DNA from 3 places in the Kaistia geumhonensis genome. Region 2 is predicted to be linked to each of the others. Evidence: predicted binding sites of a transcription regulator. Region 2 holds the regulator's gene; each other region holds the start of a gene.

Region 1 (4,478 bases), 660 kb from region 2:
GGTCATCGAATAGCAGCCGGCCGACGAGCAGGCGCCATGAACCATGATATTGGTGCCCGTGCGACCGAGCGCCCGGTCATAGGCGTTGGGAAAGCCGATATTGAAGGAGAGGTAATAGGCCGACTTCGGATTCATCTGGCCTGGCGTGATCGTATAGAACCCCTCCGGCGCCTGGCGGTCGCCTTCCTTCAGCTTTGGGCCGAGCTTCCCGGACCATTTGCAGATCGAATAGGTCGTCAGCAGCTTGTATGAGCCGGAGCGGGTCTTCTTCCAGACCTCGAGCTCGGAACTCTCCTTGTAGCCGCGCACGTAGACCGCCGAGTCGATCGGCATGTCGAGCTCGTGCATCTTGTCGACGAGCTTCTGCGGCACCGGCTTCAGATGCTTGGGCCCGCCATAGCCGGCCTCCTCGCAGGCGGCGAGCAGGAGCCCCGCCACGACGACGAGAACGGCACGGATGAGGCGGCCGGTCAGCGCTTGTCTCAGCATGGACACCCTCAAGGATCGTCTCGCGAGCCGCCCTGGCGGCGCCGCGCGTCAGCCCGCAAGCCTCGCAAATGCACGAGGCATTGGGCCGCTTCGACGGCCGCATGCCTCACAAGACGGGCGGAATCGTGTCAGAGCGAGCGGCCGATCGCAAGAAACTTCTCGCGCCGCTGACGCCGGATCTCTGCCGGCGGCAATCCGTCGAAGGCGGCGAGCGCGGAGACGAGCGCGTCGCCCACGGCCGCGACGACGATGTCGGGCGCGCGATGCGCCCCGCCGACGGGCTCCGGAATGATCTGGTCGACGACGCCGAAGCGCAGGAGATCCTGCGCCGTGATCTTCATGTTGGTCGCCGCGTCCTGGGCGCGCGTCGAATCGCGCCAGAGGATCGAGGCCGCGCCCTCAGGCGATATCACGCTGTAGATGGCGTGCTCCAGCATCAGGACGCGGTTGGCGGTCGCAATCGCGATCGCCCCGCCCGAGCCACCCTCGCCGATGATGACGGCGACGTTCGGCACGCCGAGTGCGAGGCCTGCCTCGGTCGAGCGGGCGATGGCCTCGGCCTGGCCGCGCTCCTCGGCGTCGATGCCGGGAAAGGCGCCGGCGGTGTCGACCAGCGAGACGACCGGCAGGCCGAAGCGCTCGGCCAGTTCCATGATGCGCACGGCCTTGCGGTAGCCCTCGGGGCGGGCCATGCCGAAATTGTGCCGAAGGCGCGTCTCGGTGTCGTGCCCCTTCTCCTGGCCGATGACCGCGACGGGCCGGCCGCGCAGGCGCCCGAAGCCGGCGATGATCGCCTGGTCGTCGCCGAACTTGCGGTCACCGGCGAGCGGGGTGAAATCGTCGATGATGGCCTTCACATAGGCCATGAAATGCGGCCTGTCCGGATGACGGGCGACCTGCGTCTTCTGCCAGGGCGTCAGCTTGGAATAGATGTCCGCGAGCGCCTGGCTGGCCTTGGCCTCGAGGCGCTGGATCTCCTCGCCGATGGCGACGGCATCCCCGCTCTCGCCCATGGCGCGGAGCTCCTGGACCTTCCCCTGGAGATCGGCGACGGGCTTCTCGAATTCCAGAAAGGTGCGCATTGAAACCTGAACGCCGGACCAAGATCACGGGACACCACGCGAATGCGCGGGGTCCGAAAGCGCGCGCACACTGGCGGCAAGGCCATGGGCTGTCAAGCCGAAGGCGGCGCGACGAGGAAGCGGAGCTTTTGGGGAAAGGTTCCTCTGCCGCCGCATCGGGCTGAGGAGGGGTGGTCCGGCTCGAACCTGGTACCCCGGGGGGCTGGGGGGCTGAGAAATTCCGAAGTCCCTGCCGAGCCGGACCGTCTGTATGGAGACAATACTACCCCGCAATGCGGCTGGTGGCAGGCCGAAAAAGGGCGAAAGCGTGAAAATCCTCGCCGCTGCATTCACGCCTTCGTGAGGCCGCGACACACGGGCGCGAGCGATCATTTCCGTTACAAGGACGCCTCCCGCCTTGCCAGCCCGACCGATCGGGGCGATCATGACAGGACTGCGACACGCGTCGCGCGACAGGCAGGAGGCGCTGTTGTCCGACAGCGAGGAGGAAGCGAAGAACCGCTCGGCGGCGACGCTGGTGCCCTTCACCGCTTCGCCGCCCGAACTGCACGCACCGCTCCATCACCAGCCGTCGCCAGGCCCCCGCCAGATCGCCTTCAACAGGCACGAGCTCAACCAGATCCTGCGCGTCTATGGCCGCATGGTCGCCGCCGGCGAGTGGCGTGACTATGCGATCGATCATCTGAAGGAAAAGGCCGTCTTCTCGATCTTTCGCCGAACGGCCGAGATGCCGCTCTACCGCGTCGAGAAGGACCCGAGCCTCGCCCGCCGCCAGGGTGCTTATGCCGTGATCGCAGCCGGCGGCTATGTCATGAAGCGTGGCCACGACCTGCATCAGGTGCTGTCGGTGCTCGACAAGAAACTGAAACTGGTCGACGGCTGAGGTCAGGCCGGCGGAGTCTCCGCGCCGGAACCGAGCACGCGCTGCATCAGAACCGTGTCGAGCCAGCGGCCATGCTTGAAGCCGACATCGGCGAAGGTGCCGACGAGGCGAAAGCCGAGGCCGAGATGCAGCGCGACCGAGGCCTTGTTGGCCGAGTCGCCGATGACGGCGATCATCTGCCGGAATCCGGCATCCGTCGCAGCTCCGATCAGGGCAACCAGCAGCTGGCGGCCGATGCCGCATCCGCGTGCCTCCGCAGCGATGTAGATCGAGTCCTCGACCGTGGCGGCATAGGCCGGTCGGGGCCTGTAGGGACCGGCATAGGCATAGCCAGCGACCGCGCCGGCGTCTGAGACGGCAACCAGATAGGGATGGCCGCCTCCGGCGAGCACGGCGTGGCGACGCGTCATCTCCTCCAGCGACGGTGGTTCGAGTTCGAAGCTCGACGTCCCCGCTTGGACCGCCGCGCCATAGATGGCGGTGATCGCGGGAAGATCGCCGATCGTCGCGGCGCGGATGAGGATGGAGGGCTTTCCGGTCATGGTCACGGGCGGCAGCGCGACGAAAAAGGGCGCGGCTTTCGCCGCGCCCTCGCATTCAACCAGTCGATCCGCTCAGCGGCGGTCGCCGAACAGGCGAAGCAGCATGAGGAACAGGTTGATGAAGTCGAGATAGAGCGTCAGGGCGCCCATGATCGCCTTGCGGCCGGCCACGGTGCCGTCGTCGCCCGCATAGTACATCTCCTTGATCTTCTGCGTGTCGTAGGCGGTGAGGCCCGTGAAGATCAGGACACCGAGGACCGAGATGGCGAAGCCGAGTCCCGAGGAGCCAAGGAAGATGTTGACGATCGACGCGATCACGATGCCGATCAGGCCCATGAACAGGAACGAGCCCATCCCCGTCAGGTCGCGCTTCGTCGTGTAGCCATAGAGGCTCATGGCGCCGAAGGTGGCGGCGCTGATGAAGAAGACCTGCGTGATCGACTGCGCCGTGTACATGACGAAGATCGTCGTCAGCGACACGCCCATCAGGGCCGAATAGACCCAGAAGGTGAACTGCGCCGCGCCGACCGACATCCTCTGGATGCCGAAGGACAGCACGAACACCAGCACGACCGGCGCGAAGACGATCACCCACATCAGCGGGCTGCCGAATAGCACCTGGCCGAGCGCGGTCGGCTGCAGCGCGCCACCGGTCTCCACGAAGGCCAGCTTGAACATGCCGATCGACGCCGCAGCGGTGATCAGCAGGCCGATCGCCATGTAGTTGTAGACCTGCAGCATATGCGTGCGCAGGCCCTGATCGATAACACCCGTTTCGGCACGCGCTGCGCCAAACGGTGAGACGCGATTGTCGAAATCTGCCATCGAATTCCCTCTCCCGTACAAAGTCCGCGTTCTCGCGCGACGCCCCGTCGGTCCGAACCTCCGAAAGGACCTCGGAACCGGCCGGCCGGAATGCAGTTTGCGATATGGCCCCTGCAAATCTCGCATGCAAGGGTCCCCGACGATAACGCGTGGCAAATGGTAGCTGATGCGTAAGGGAGCGCCTACAGGTTTCTGAGGACGGGCGCCGCCTTCTGGCCGAGCAGCCGCCATGTGCCGGCGAGGCCGAGCACCACTGTGACGACCACGGCGGCGACGGCAGCGCCGACCGCGCTTGCCGCGGCGAAGTAGAAGCTCTGCTTCATGACGCCGGCGACGACGCCGTATGCGGCCAGCGAGCCCGCGAGAACGCCGAAGATCGCCGTGGCGAGGCCGATCAGCCCGTATTCCAGCGAGAAGGCCGAGACGAGCTGCCGGCGCGTGGCGCCGAGCGTCTTCAGGATGACGGCGTCGTGCAGGCGGCGCCGATGTCCGGCCGCCAGCGCACCGGCCAGAACCAGGACGGACGCCGCCACCGCCACCGACGACGCGATGCGGATGGCGAGCATCAGCTGACCGAGAATGTCGGAGACGCGATCGAGCGCCTCGCGGACGCGGACGGCGGTGATCGCCGGGAAGGCGCGTCCGGCATCCTTCATC
Region 2 (4,478 bases):
CTGCGCGAAGGCGGCGGAGGTCGCGTCGCAGATGGTGAGGCCGGCGCGGTCGGCGTCGATCCACTCGCCGTCCGGCACGCGAACGCCCGAGGTGGTACCGTTCCAGGTGAAGACGACGTCACGGTCGAAATCGACCTTGCCCAGATCGGGCAGCTTGCCATAGTCGGCGGTGAAGGTGCGGACGTCGGCGAGCTTCAGCTGCTTCACGACGTCGGTGACCCAACCTTCGCCGAAGCTCTCCCAGGCGAGGAGGTCGACGCCGCGCGCACCGAGCAGAGACCAGAGCGCCATCTCGACGGCGCCGGTGTCCGAAGCGGGCACGATGCCGATGCGGTAGTCCGCCGGCACGCCGAGCACGGACCGCGTCAGGTCGATCGCCTTCTGGAGCTTGGCCTTGCCGATCTTCGCGCGGTGCGAGCGTCCAAGCGCCGCATCCTTGAGCGCCTCGAGCGACCAGCCGGGTCGCTTCGCGCAGGGGCCGGAGGAATAATTGGAATTCACCGGCCGGCGGCCGGGCATCGCGAGATCTGCCATGATCTACCCTCTCAGATAGCAGCGCCTCGTTGGGGAGGCGTGTCCCGCCGTCGCTGTTACGCGCGGCGATGAGGGAAGTCAACGCGGCGTTTCTGCGCCGCGACGCTCCGGACTCAAAGGGACAGGGGTCTGCGTGCGAGGAAACGATGAGAGGGCAAGAAGCAGGCGAAGCGGGCCCTCCCCCGCGGGTCGCCCTCGACGCCGAAATGGCGTCGCTACACCTACGCCTTCGGGCCTGACGAAGATGGCCGAACGCCAATCCACTCCTGGCCGAGTTCGGGCCCTGGGCCGCAAAGGAAAAGGGCGCGCCCCTCGCGGTGACGCGCCCTCGATCATGTCCGGAGAAAGCCTCTCCCGGATAGCGCTCTCAATAGAAGTTGTAGCGCAGGCCGAGACGGACTTCGTTGGCCGAGATGTTGTCGTAATTGATCACGCCGCCGCCGCCGGCCGGGATATAGCCCGAGACCGCGTCGCCGAGATTGAGATAGCGATAGTTGAGGTCGACCGACATGTTGGGCGAGAAGGCATAGGACACGCCGGCCATGAGGGCATAGGCGAAGTTCCACTGGCTGCCGCCGTCCCAATAGCCCGAATTGCCGTCCGGATTGACGAAGGCGACATTCGAGGTCTGAAGGTAGGACGTACCGATACCGGCGCCGACATAGGGCGTGAAGCCCGACCAGGTGCCGACATCGACATAGCCGTTGACGAGGAAGGTCCAGGCGGCGATGTCCGCAGTCTCGACGGTGTGATCGATGCCGTAGAGCTCGCCACAGCCGCCGCAATAGCCCTGCCCGTAGGAGCCCGACTGGAATTCGTAGTCGATCGTGCCGTCGACGCGGAAGTGGTCGTTGAAGCGATAACCGGCGCCGATACCGATGAGGCCGGTATTGTCGAGCGAGTTGTTGCTCCAGTTGTCGACATAGCTTGGCGTGACGAAGCTGATGTCGGGATTATTGTACCACTTGTAGCCGATATCGCCGCGCAGATACCAGCCGCCCGTCGCGATGACGGGCGCGGGCTCCACATAGGGCTCCGGAAGGTCGGCCGCGTGGGCGGCGCCCGCGGCGGCGATGCCCGCCCCGACCACGGCAGCGAGCGTTAAGGTCTTCACGTAACCCATCGAAGTCTCCCCGATCGAAGGCTGGACCGAGACATCGCCCGATCAATCTGAATCCGTCGCAGCCGACTTTGCCGGGGAACGTTTAAGAACAGATTAACTACGTCACTTAACCACGATTGTTTACGTTACTTCTTCGTTAACGGCCGAGAGCCGGCCGCTTTCTCTTTGCGAAGAAGGGGTTGCCGCAACAGCGAAACGGCCGGAGCGGGGCTCGCGCGCCCGCTCCGGCCGTCAATCATGCTGAAGTTCGGTAAGGCGGCCGATCAGTTTGCGGCACCGGCAAACTGGTCGTCGAAGGCATAGCCGGAGCCGCGCACCGTGCGGATCGGATCCTTGACGCGGCCGCGATTGACCGCCTTGCGCAGCCGGCCGATATGCACGTCGACCGTGCGCTCGTCGACATAGACGTCGCGGCCCCAGACGCCGTCGAGCAATTGCTCGCGCGAGAAGACGCGGCCGGGGCTCTTCATGAGGAACTCGAGCAGCCGGAATTCCGTCGGACCGAGCCGCAATTCGCGGCCCGAGCGGCGGACGCGGTGCGTCTCGCGGTCGAGCTCGATGTCGCCGGCCCGAAGCAGCGAGGCGATCACCTCCGGCCGCGAACGGCGCAGGATGGCGCGCACGCGGGCCATGAGTTCAGGCACCGAGAACGGCTTAACGACATAGTCGTCGGCCCCGGTCGCAAGGCCGCGGATCCGCTCCTGCTCCTCGCCGCGGGCGGTGAGCATGATGATCGGCAGCGTGCGGGTCGTCTCGCGTGCGCGCAGGCGGCGGCAGAGCTCGATGCCCGAAATGCCGGGCAGCATCCAGTCGAGCAGCAGGAGATCAGGCGTCGTCTCCTTGAGCCGCGTCTCGGCGTCGTCGCCGCGCGGCACGGCCTCGACGCTGTAGCCCTCGGCCTCGAGATTGTAGCGGAGCAGGAGGGCGAGCGCTTCCTCGTCCTCCACGATCATCACGCGGGGGGTCATCGCGATGTCCCTTCAGGCCCGGTCAGGCGGCGTCGTAGGAGACCTTGGTCACGCTCGATTCGTCCTGCTTCGGCCGGTCCTGCGTCAGCGACTCGCCGGTCACCACATAGTGCACGGTCTCGGCGATGTTGGTCGCGTGGTCGCCGATGCGCTCGATGTTCTTGGCGCAGAAGAGCAGATGCGTGCACAGCGAAATGTTGCGCGGATCCTCCATCATGTAGGTGAGGAGTTCGCGGAACAGCGAGGTGTACATGCTGTCGATGTCGGCGTCGCGGCGCCAGACCTCGAAGGCCTGGTTGACGTCGCGCGAGGCATAGGCGTCGAGGACGTCCTTGAGCTGGGCGAGCGACAGCTCGGCCATGTGCTCGACGCCGGTGATGAAGCGCTTCGACTGGAACTGCCCGTCGAGCGCGAGGACGCGCTTGGCGATGTTCTTGGCCAGATCGCCGATGCGCTCGAGGTCGTTCGAGATGCGCATGGCGCCGATCACCTCGCGCAGGTCGAGCGCCATCGGCTGGCGGCGGGCGATGATCATGATCGCCAGCTCTTCCGTCTCGCGCTGCACCTGGTCGAGGCGGCGATCGTCGGCGATGACCGCGTTGGCCATCGTCACGTCCAGCCGCGTCAGCGCCCGCACGGAGAGATCGACCAGCCGCTCGGCCATGCCGCCCATCTCCGCGATGCGGCGCTGCACGTCCTTGAGTTCGTCGTCGTAGCGGGAAACGATGTGTTCCGACATGTCGTCCTCCTGGCCGTGGGGCTCAGCCGAAGCGTCCGGTGATGTAGTCCTGGGTGCGCTTGTCGCCCGGGGCCGTGAAGATCTTCGACGTCTCGTCGAATTCGATCAACTCGCCGAGATACATGAACGCGGTGTAGTCGGAGACGCGCGCCGCCTGCTGCATGTTGTGCGTCACGATGGCGATCGTGTAGTCGGCGGTCAGCTCGTCGATCAGTTCCTCGATCTTCGAGGTCGAGATCGGGTCGAGCGCCGAGCAGGGCTCGTCGAACAGCACGACCTCGGGCCGCACCGCGATCGAGCGGGCGATGCAGAGGCGCTGCTGCTGGCCGCCCGAGAGGCTGAGGCCGCTCGAGGAGAGCTTGTCCTTGACCTCGTTCCAGAGGGCTCCGCGCGTCAGCGCCGCCTCGACGCGCTCGTCCATCTCGGAGCGCGACAGATTCTCGTAGAGGCGGACGCCGAAGGCGATGTTGTCGTAGATCGACATCGGGAACGGCGTCGGCTTCTGGAAGACCATGCCGATGCGGGCGCGCAGCAGGTTGAGATCCTGGCCCGGGGCGAGGATGTTGCCGCCGTCGAACAGAACCTCGCCCTCGGCGCGCTGCTTCGGATAGAGGTCGTACATGCGGTTCAGGACGCGCAGCAGCGTGGACTTGCCGCAGCCCGACGGGCCGATGAAGGCGGTGACCTTCTTCTCGTAGAGCGGCAGGTTGATCGACTTCAGCGCGAGGTTGTCGCCGTAGAAGAACTTCAGGTTCTTGATCGAGATCTTCTCGGGCAGCGTGTTCTGGAGCGTGGACACGGTCATTTCGACGTCCTCGGGCTAAGGAAGGCACGCGCGACGATGTTGAGCGCGAGCACGGTCAAGGTGATGAGCAGCGCACCGGTCCAGGCCAGCTTCTGCCATTCGGGATAGGGGCTGAGGGCGAACTGGAAGATCGTCACCGGCAGGCTCGCCATCGGCGCGTTCAGGTTGGTGCTCCAGAACTGGTTGTTGAGCGCCGTGAACAGCAGCGGAGCCGTCTCGCCCATCACGCGGGCGATGGCCAGGAGCACGCCCGTCACGATGCCCGACATGGCGGCGCGGTAGGCGACCTTCTGGATCATCACGGAGCGC
Region 3 (4,478 bases), 370 kb from region 2:
CGCAACACGCTCACCTCTCTCGTTCGGCGCCCGGCATGCGCGGGGGCGAATCTGGCGAAGCTGCTGCTCGTTGCGGCGGCCCTCGTGCTTTCCTCGGGGCAGGGCGTCGAACCGGCGATGGCGCAGGGCGCCGCCGGCGCGGCGCCGAAGCTCGGGCCGAGCGGACTGCCGCTGCCGCGCTTCGTGTCGCTGAAGGCGGCGCGCGTCAATGTGCGCGTCGGCCCCGGCCAGGACTACCGCATAGCCTGGGTGTTCACACGCTCCGGCCTGCCGGTGGAAGTCGTCCAGGAGTTCGACAACTGGCGGCGCATCCGCGATTCGGACGGAACAGAGGGGTGGGTCTTCCACAGCCTGCTCGCCATGAAGCGCACGGCCGTCGTGGCGCCGTGGCAGAAGGGCGATCCGCTGCCGATCCGCTCAAGCCCGGACGATACCGCTGCGATCACGGCCTATCTGCAGCCGAAGGTCGTCGCCAAGGTCAGCGAATGCGACTCCGGCTGGTGCCAGCTTTCCGACAGCCGATTCAAGGGCTGGATCCGGCAGGACCGGCTCTGGGGCGTCTATCCCGACGAGAGCTTCGACTGAGAAAGAGAAGAAAGATGCGTCGCCGGCTCAGTCGGCGGCGCGACGCAGGCGGACGATGATGTCGACGCGCGCGATCTCCATGCCGGGGATCGGCTCCGGCAGGTCCTCGACCCGAAGGCCGGACACCGGGATATCGACGATCCGGTTCTCGCCCTCGATGAAGAAGTGATGGTGGTCGTCGGTGTTGGTGTCGAAATAGGTCTTCGACCCGTCGACCGCGACCTCGCGCAACAGGCCCGCTTCCGTGAACTGGTGCAGCGTGTTGTAGACGGTGGCGAGCGATACCGGCACGCGGTGCGTCATCGCCTCCTCGTGCAGTCCCTCGGCCGAGATGTGGCGATTGCCGTCGCTGAACAGGATCTCGGCCAGCGCCACGCGCTGGCGCGTCGGCCGGAGGCCAGCCCCGCGCAGGATCGCCCGCACTTCCGATGATTTCCGGTCGGCGCGCGCGCCCCGCTTCGCCAGATCAATCCGCATCAAGGAACCGTTCCGCCTGCACAAGTCCGAGAACCGGCGGCCCTGCCCATGGCCGGCCACCGCGATGACGCTAACCTAACTTTCTCGGGAAGGTTTTGCAACGGTTGCGCATAACGATGAAAGAAGGGCCGGCGCTGGCGACGCCGACCCCCATTCTGATGCCGAGATGCGGTGCGATCGAGTCTTGCCGCGTCAAGCCTTGGCGGGCTGGATGTCCGTCGACCAGAGCGCCGTGTCGGCGGTGTCGTAGAGCGTCACGGTCATGACGCCGGTGTCTGCCGCGATCTTCACGTGGCCGAAGAACTGCAGGCCGGAGGCGGGAGACAGGTTGACCTGACCGGCCGGCGGCGCCTTCACATATTTCGCTTCCGGGCCGAAGGTCATGTCGAGTTCGCCCGGGCCGAAGGTGCCGGCATGGATCGGGCCGGACACGAATTCCCAGAACGGCTCGAAATCCTGGAACTTCGCCTTGCTCGGGTCGTAGTAGTGCGCTGCCGTATAATGCACGTCGGCCGTCAGCCAGACGGTGTTCTTGATACCGGCCGCCTTGATGAAGCGCAGCAGGTCGGCGAATTCGAGTTCGCGGCCGAGCGGGGCGCCGGCATTGTTGTTCGAGACGGCCTCGAAGCCCTTGCCCTTGTTGTCGACGAACTGGTCCCAAACGACGAGCGACAGCGGCATGTCGGCGGCGATCACCTTCCAGGTCGCCTTGGAATCGAGCAGCGCCTGCTTCAGCCAGGCGAGCTGCTCCGCCCCCAGGAACGCGGCGACGCCGCCCTCGGCCGTCTCGAGATTGTCGCCGTTGGGGCCGCGATAGGTGCGCATGTCGATCATGAACACGTCGAGCATCGGACCGTAGGCGATCTTGCGGTAGACGCGCTGCGGCTCCGCCATCGTCGTCGCGATCGGCATCCACTCGTGGAAGGCCTTGGCGGCACGGGCGGCGAGGACGTGGATGTTCTTCTCGGTGTAGGCGGCGCCGAGCTGCTTGGAATCCGACCAGTTATTGGTGACCTCGTGGTCGTCCCATTGCGTCAGCACCGGCACGGCCTCGTAGAGGGCGCGGACATTGTCGTCCATGAAGTTGTATTTGTACTGGCCGCGGAACTCGTCGAGCGTCTCGGCGACCTTCGACTTTTCCGGCGTGACGATGTTCTTCCACTTGGTGCCGTCGGGCAGGCCGACCTCGGCCTTGATCACGCCGTCGGCATAGACGTTGTCGCCGGAGTGGATGAAGAAGTCCGGGTCGTGCTTCAGCATGGTGGCATAGCCCTTCATGCCACCGGCGTCCGGGTTGATGCCCCAGCCCTGACCCACGGTATCGCCCGACCAGACGAAGGAGATGTCGCGGCGGCCGGCCGGCGCTGTGCGCAAATGGCCGGTGACGGGATCGGCGGTGATGTTCGGGTCGGCGAGATCGGCGAAGCGGACGCGGTAGAAGATCTCCTCGCCGGCGGGCAGGTCCTCGGCGAGGATCTTCACCGTGTAGTCGTTCTCGGGCAGCGCGGTCAGCGTCGGCAGGCGGCGCGGATCGGCGAAGCTTTCGGTGGTCGACCACTCGAACACCGCGCGCGCCGGACGATCGGTGCGCGACCACAGCACGGCGCGGCCTTCGCTCACGTCACCGGACTGGACGCCATGCGTGACGACCGGGCGGTCGGCGGCGCGGCTGATGCCCGGGAGGGCGAGGCCGGAGGCGGCGACGAGGCCGGTCGCCGCCGTCGAGCGCAGGAATGCTCGGCGCGACAGACGGTTTTCAGTGAGGCGGATGGCCATGGGGGTGTCCTTGTTCGCGGGGGAGAGGCTGGAACACCTCCAGCCTAGCCGGCGCGAATGACACCCCCTTCAAGGGCGTGTAACGCTTCGATGACGCCGCGGCGGGGCCGCGGCGCCGGCTTCACTCAGTCCTTGGCCAGGCGGTCGCGGGCGGCGAGGGTGCGGAGGCGGAGCGCGTTGAGGCGGATGAAGCCGGCCGCGTCCTTCTGGTCATAGGCGCCGCGATCGTCCTCGAAGGTGACCAGCGCATCCGAATAGAGCGACTTCGGCGACGAGCGGCCGACGACGATGACATTGCCCTTGTAGAGCTTCAGCCGGACCGTGCCCTCGACATGCTCCTGGCTCTTGTCGATGAGGGCCTGCAGCATCAGGCGCTCGGGAGCGAACCAGAAGCCGTAATAGATCAGCTCCGCATAGCGGGGCATGATCGAATCCTTGAGATGGGCCGCCTCGCGGTCGAGCGTCAGGCTCTCCATCGCGCGGTGCGCGGCGAGGAGGATCGTGCCGCCGGGCGTTTCGTAGACGCCGCGCGACTTCATGCCGACGAAGCGGTTCTCGACGAGGTCGAGACGGCCGATGCCGTTGTCGCGGCCGAGCTCGTTCAGCGCCGTCAGCAGTTCGGCCGGCGACAGCGCCTTGCCATCGATCGAGACCGGGTCGCCCTTCTCGAAGCCGATCTCGACATAGGTGGCCTTGTCGGGCGCATCCTCGGGCGCAACCGTGCGCATGAAGACGTAGGGCGGCGGCTCCTCGGCGGGGTTCTCGAGCACCTTTCCTTCCGAGGAGGAGTGCAGGAGGTTGGCATCGACGGAGAACGGCGCCTCGCCGCGCTTGTCCTTGGCGACCGGGATCTGGTTCTTCTCGGCGAAATCGATGAGGTCCGTGCGCGACTTGAAGTCCCAGATGCGCCAGGGCGCGATCACCTCGAGCTTGGGATCGAGCGCCGCCACGGTGAGCTCGAAGCGCACCTGGTCGTTGCCCTTGCCGGTCGCGCCATGGGCGATGGCGTCGGCACCGGTCTCATGCGCGATCTCGACGAGGCGCTTGGCGATCAGCGGCCGGGCGATCGAGGTGCCGAGCAGATAAGTGCCCTCGTAGAGCGCATTGGCGCGGAACATCGGGAACACGAAGTCGCGCACGAATTCCTCGCGCAGATCATCGATATAGATCTGCTTGACGCCCATCATCTCGGCCTTCTTGCGGGCCGGCTCGAGTTCCTCGCCCTGTCCGAGATCGGCCGTGAAGGTGATGATCTCGGCCTGATACTGCTGCTGCAGCCATTTGAGGATGATCGAGGTGTCGAGCCCGCCGGAATAGGAGAGCACGATCTTCTTGATGTCGGACATGGAAGGGCTGTTCCGCAAGGTTTCCGCTGGCCCGGCGTTATAGACGCACGCCCTTGCCGCGGCAACCGCGCCTCAGAGCCGTGCCAGCGTTCCGCGCAGCAGGCGGCGCAGCTTCAGCCCCGCCCGGCCGAGACCCGTCTCCACGGCGGCATCGAGCCGGTCGCCGAGCGGCCCCCTCACCATCACGCGGTAGAGGATGAGCACCACGCCCGCGGTCATGCCCCAGGACAGCATCACGTCGGAGAGGTAATGCCCGCCGAAGGCGAGGCGGTTCAGCGACAGGGCGAGGCCGAC

Evidence for each region. Region 2 encodes PhoB, which activates phosphate uptake and scavenging genes when phosphate is short. Its sites were predicted from a motif close to TGTCATNNANCTGTCAT; they were not measured.
Region 1: a site for PhoB is predicted at 1,996-2,012, ahead of QO015_RS15200 (DUF2794 domain-containing protein). Genes of this name have one in related genera too.
Region 3: a site for PhoB is predicted at 2,918-2,934, ahead of QO015_RS16545 (alkaline phosphatase D family protein). Genes of this name have one in related genera too.

Annotation. Positions count from the first base shown of each region.
Region 1 covers NZ_JAUSWJ010000001.1:3,204,830-3,209,307, reverse strand. The annotation lists gene QO015_RS15210 (L,D-transpeptidase family protein) at 1-489, opposite strand, end outside; gene QO015_RS15205 (acetyl-CoA carboxylase carboxyltransferase subunit alpha) at 618-1,571, opposite strand; gene QO015_RS15200 (DUF2794 domain-containing protein) at 2,041-2,454, shown strand; gene QO015_RS15195 (GNAT family N-acetyltransferase) at 2,457-2,996, opposite strand; gene QO015_RS15190 (Bax inhibitor-1/YccA family protein) at 3,069-3,821, opposite strand; gene QO015_RS15185 (ABC transporter permease) at 4,004-4,478, opposite strand, start outside.
Region 2 covers NZ_JAUSWJ010000001.1:3,866,142-3,870,619, reverse strand. The annotation lists gene QO015_RS18330 (phosphoserine transaminase) at 1-534, opposite strand, end outside; gene QO015_RS18325 (outer membrane protein) at 902-1,657, opposite strand; gene phoB (phosphate regulon transcriptional regulator PhoB) at 1,921-2,625, opposite strand; gene phoU (phosphate signaling complex protein PhoU) at 2,648-3,364, opposite strand; gene pstB (phosphate ABC transporter ATP-binding protein PstB) at 3,387-4,169, opposite strand; gene pstA (phosphate ABC transporter permease PstA) at 4,166-4,478, opposite strand, start outside.
Region 3 covers NZ_JAUSWJ010000001.1:3,499,319-3,503,796, forward strand. The annotation lists gene QO015_RS16535 (SH3 domain-containing protein) at 1-585, shown strand, start outside; gene irrA (iron response transcriptional regulator IrrA) at 613-1,062, opposite strand; gene QO015_RS16545 (alkaline phosphatase D family protein) at 1,255-2,838, opposite strand; gene QO015_RS16550 (argininosuccinate synthase) at 2,964-4,184, opposite strand; gene QO015_RS16555 (phosphatase PAP2 family protein) at 4,257-4,478, opposite strand, start outside.